2 regions of the Limosilactobacillus fermentum genome follow, and region 2 is predicted to be linked to the other one. Evidence: riboswitches for the same ligand, from Rfam matches in the RefSeq annotation. Region 2 holds a riboswitch; the other holds the start of a gene.
The links. Region 2 has a riboswitch for lysine ahead of lysA (diaminopimelate decarboxylase). Riboswitches for the same ligand answer to the same signal wherever they lie in the genome.

Region 1: it holds a riboswitch for lysine, as region 2 does, so the genes downstream of both, FG166_RS08245 (amino acid permease) here and lysA (diaminopimelate decarboxylase) in region 2, are expected to answer to the same signal.

What each region holds. Positions count from the first base shown of each region.
Region 1 covers NZ_CP040910.1:1,622,033-1,624,193, reverse strand. The annotation lists gene FG166_RS08255 (lp_1002 family arylesterase) at 1-231, opposite strand, end outside; gene FG166_RS08250 (GNAT family N-acetyltransferase) at 276-743, shown strand; lysine riboswitch at 793-963, shown strand; gene FG166_RS08245 (amino acid permease) at 1,053-2,161, shown strand, end outside.
Region 2 covers NZ_CP040910.1:932,679-934,839, reverse strand. The annotation lists gene dapD (2,3,4,5-tetrahydropyridine-2,6-dicarboxylate N-acetyltransferase) at 1-70, opposite strand, end outside; gene lysA (diaminopimelate decarboxylase) at 95-1,414, opposite strand; lysine riboswitch at 1,505-1,685, opposite strand; gene FG166_RS04645 (aspartate kinase) at 1,886-2,161, shown strand, end outside.

The DNA of each region.
Region 1 (2,161 bases), 690 kb from region 2:
GCCGACAAAGCTGTAGCGCAGGATGAAGACCTGGTAGCCTAAGGCAGCAAAGGTCAGGGCCGTTTTTTCCGATTCTTCTTCTGGGATGTGGGTCATTGACCCGCCCGGGACAAAGATCAGGGCCGGGAATGCTTGAACGGGGGCCTTGGGGGTGGGGGTCTGCAGGTAAGCGGTCAGGCTCGCTTGGGTTGTTTGCTTGCCGTTGGTCAGTGAAAGTGTTTTAATTTCCATAACAAACTTCCTTTCTGTAATCATAAATCTATGGGGTAATTATAGTGCAAGCAGATCCACAAAAACAGTTAGACATCCGCTTGGTGACCGAAGCGGACATGGGCTTTGTTAACCAATGTTTTTCCGACCCCCAGCTAGTCAAAGAGGTGGGTCTTACCCTAAGTGATAATCCAAGTGCCCGCCAATGGGCCTTTGCCATGTGGCGCCAGTCGGGTGACTTCTGGGTAATTACCCTAGGTGATAGTCGGGTTGGCTTAGCGACTAGTTTCGTGATTGAAAAAGGGGTTCGTGAAGTGGGCTACTTGATCTTGAGACCCTGGCAGGGCCAAGGGCTGATGACTAGGGCGCTGCAAATATTAATTTCTAACTTACGGGCCGGGGGGCAAACGAAACGGGTTGAGGCGCAAACTCGGGGCGATAATTACGCTTCGGCAACGGTCTTGGCTAGAAATGGATTTATAAGGACGGCTGAAAATGAGGCGGTCGTTAACTGGTGCTTAGAACTTTCTTAGAAAAGGGGTTGCCATCCCCCAATCCCCGTTATAAAATACTTATGTTTATCACACAAGAAGAGGTCGCACGACTCATCAGTATGGCGGGTTAGGCAAGCAAATGCCCCAGCCCGTTTGAAAGGGTGTCGTGCCGAAACATCGGTAATTTTGCTGTTACCTTTGTTGGGACGTGGCTTAAGAGGCCACGGACTGTCGCAGTTTGCGGAGTGCTTCCAGATACTAATTCAAATCATGAGTTGGGTCTTCTAGCACTTGCTAGGGGGCCCCTTAATTTTGCCCCACCTCTTTAGCCATATAGGAGGAAAAATCATGGATGAGCAACAATCATCTGGCACACAAGGCGGCCACATTGAACGGACGCTAAAGACGCGCCACTTAACAATGATCGCGCTCGGGGGATCAATTGGGACCGGGCTTTTCATCGCATCCGGGTCGGCAATTACCACGGCCGGACCAGGGGGCGCCCTGATTGCCTACGCGGTCATGGGGGTAATGGTCTACTTCTTGATGACCAGTTTGGCTGAAATGGCGACTTACATCCCGCTGACCGGGTCCTTTGCCGCCTACGCAAGTAAGTTCGTCTCGCCGGCAACCGGGTTTGCCCTCGGGTGGAACTACTGGTTTAACGCCGCTATCACGGTGCCGGTGGAAATCACCACGGTCGGGTTAGTGATGAACTTCTGGCTTCCCCACGTACCGGCCTGGGTCTTTTCCGGGGTCGCCTTTATCTTGATCTTCATTATTAATTACCTGTCGGTTCGTTCTTACGGGGAAACGGAATTCTGGTTAGCCTTGATCAAGGTGGTCACCGTTATCATCTTTATCATCGTGGGGGTCTTAGTGATCCTCGGGATCATGGGCGGCCAAGGACCAACCGATTTGACTAACTTTACCTACAAGAAGGCGCCGTTTGTTAACGGGGTACCCGGCATAATCACCGTCTTCTTGGTGGCTGGATTCTCCTTTCAGGGGACCGAAATGATCGGGATCACCGCCGGGGAATCGGAAAACCCGGAAAAGGCGGTTCCAGAAGCGATCAAGTCCACCTTCTGGCGGATCCTCTTGTTCTACATTTTGACGATCTTCGTGATTGCTTGTATCTTACCGTACACCGATCCGCACCTGCTGTCGTCTGACGTGCAAGACATCGTGACCTCACCGTTTACCCTGATCTTTAAGCGGGCCGGTTTAGCCGCCGCTGCGTCGGTTATGAACGCCGTCATCCTGGTGGCCGTCCTTTCTTCGGCCAACTCCTGGATGTACGCATCAACGCGGATGCTGTACTCCCAGGCCCGGGAAGGTTACGCTTGGAAGATGTTTGGTTACGTTAACAAGCACGGGATTCCGATTTACGGTCTGTTAGGGACGACGGTGGTCGGCATCCTGGTGTGGGCAACCCAATTCATTGGCCCTAACGC
Region 2 (2,161 bases):
CCTTAACGGGGGTCTTCTTGGGCGCGGTACCGATGTAGTTAATGATTGCTTGCGCGTCTAATTGTGCCATGTGAATTTCTCCTTTTTCTTCCTATTATTTATCTTCACTTGCGAGCGGTAAGTCGAGCCGGCAGGTATCCGCCCAGCTTTCGCGTTGGATGACCAGTTGAGCGTGGCCGTTTTCAACGAAGACCACCGCCGGGCGGGGGTTCCGGTTGTAGTTAGAGGCCATCGCGTACCCGTACGCTCCGGTGTCTAGCATTACCAAGAGGTCGCCCGGCTTGGTTTTAGGGAGGGCCTGATCCCTTGCTAAGATGTCGCCGGATTCGCAATACTTACCGGCAATCCTGACGGTCTCTTCCGGTTTTTGACGGGGGTCTTTAGCGTACACCGTTTCGTAAGCGGCCTGGTAAAGGGCCGGGCGGATGTTGTCCCCCATCCCACCGTCAACGGTCACGAAGGGCTGGTAGCCCGGGAGGTCTTTTCGTGAACCAACCGTGTACAGGCTGTAGCCGGCCGGTCCAACGATCGAGCGCCCCGGCTCAATCCAAATCGCCGGCATTGACAGGCCCTTTTTGGCGACCTCCTTTTTAACGGCCTTGATGATTGCATCGACAAATTCTTCCGGCGGGAGCGGTTGGTCTTCTTGAACGTAGCGGATTCCAAAGCCACCGCCGACGTTTAAGACCCGCGTTTGAAAGCCAAACTCCTCGTGCCAGTGCTCGGCGACGTCCACTAACTTCTTGGCCACCCCTTCAAAGCCCACGACCTCAAAGATTTGGGAGCCGATGTGGGCGTGGAGGCCGACCACCTTGAGCCGGGGGTTGGCCAAGACCTCTTCTAGGGCCCGGTCCGCTTGCCCCGATTCCAGGTCAAAGCCAAACTTGGAATCTACCTGGCCGGTTTGAATGTACTCATTGGTGTGGGCGGCAATCCCGGGGGTGATCCGCAGGCTAACGGTCGCGGTGGCGTCTTGTTCATCTAAGACCTCGCCCAGCAAGTCGATCTCGTGGAAGTTATCGATGATGATCATCCCGACCCCGTTTTGGACGGCCAATTCCAGCTCTTCTTTAGACTTGTTGTTACCGTGGAAACTAACCTTTTCCATCGGGAAGTGCGCCTTGATGGCCGTTGTTAATTCGCCACCGGAGACCACGTCAATGTGGCCATCCTCTTGGGCCACCACCTGGTAAATGGCGATGGCGCTAAAGGCCTTGCTGGCGTAAGAGACCTCCGCTGCCACCTGGTTTTTGGCAAAGACCTTTTTAAAGGCGCGGATTTGATGGCGAATCGCCGCTACGTCGTACACGACCAGGGGCGTTTGGTACTTGGCCGCTAATTCAAGGCTGTCAACGCCGCCAATCGTTAGGTGCCCCTGATCGTTAATCTGTTCTGGTTCAATCTGTGAATTCATCTTAGTTCCCCGTTTCTTTATCGGTATGAAAAAAGGCTCTGGGTGCGGTGCGCATCCAGAGCTCAACCACCCAGGGTGGTTTATTCAGCCGTAATTGATAGCGCACCGCAGGCTCTCATTGTCCCGCGACAGTCCGCAGCCTCTTAAGCCACGCCCCAGCCCCAGGGAACGGTCACTTCCCCGTGCTTCGGCAACCGCCCCTTTCACTCCCCCTCCTTGCCTGACCCGGCTCTTGGTAGCTACTCATGTTGGTTGCGCCTCTTCAATTTATTGGTAGTTTATAATTATTTACCCCTGCCGTCAAGGTTTTTTAATTTTATTCTCATCCATAAGTACTTTCACCCCTTGATAAACCGCGCCTAAAGCCGTATTAGCGAAGATTGCAAAAAGATTTAGGACTTGCGTCAATTAGGAGCCGTGTTAAAATCCAATTAAAAATCAACGCCCTAAACTGGCAAAAGGAGTATTTTTATGAAGGTTGTAAAATTTGGGGGAACCTCCCTCGCCGACGGAGCGGCCTACGAAAAGGTCGTTAAGATTATTCAAGACGATCCCGAACGGACGGTGATTGTCACCTCCGCCCCGGGGAAACGGTTTCAGGGCGACATTAAGGTAACCGACCTTTTGATTCGTTACGCTAACCAGGTTTGCCAAGGCGAAGACGCCACGGCCACCGTTAAGGAAATCCTCGGCCGCTATTCGGAAATCGCGACTCACTTCGGTTTACCCGCCGTGGCCCTCACCCCG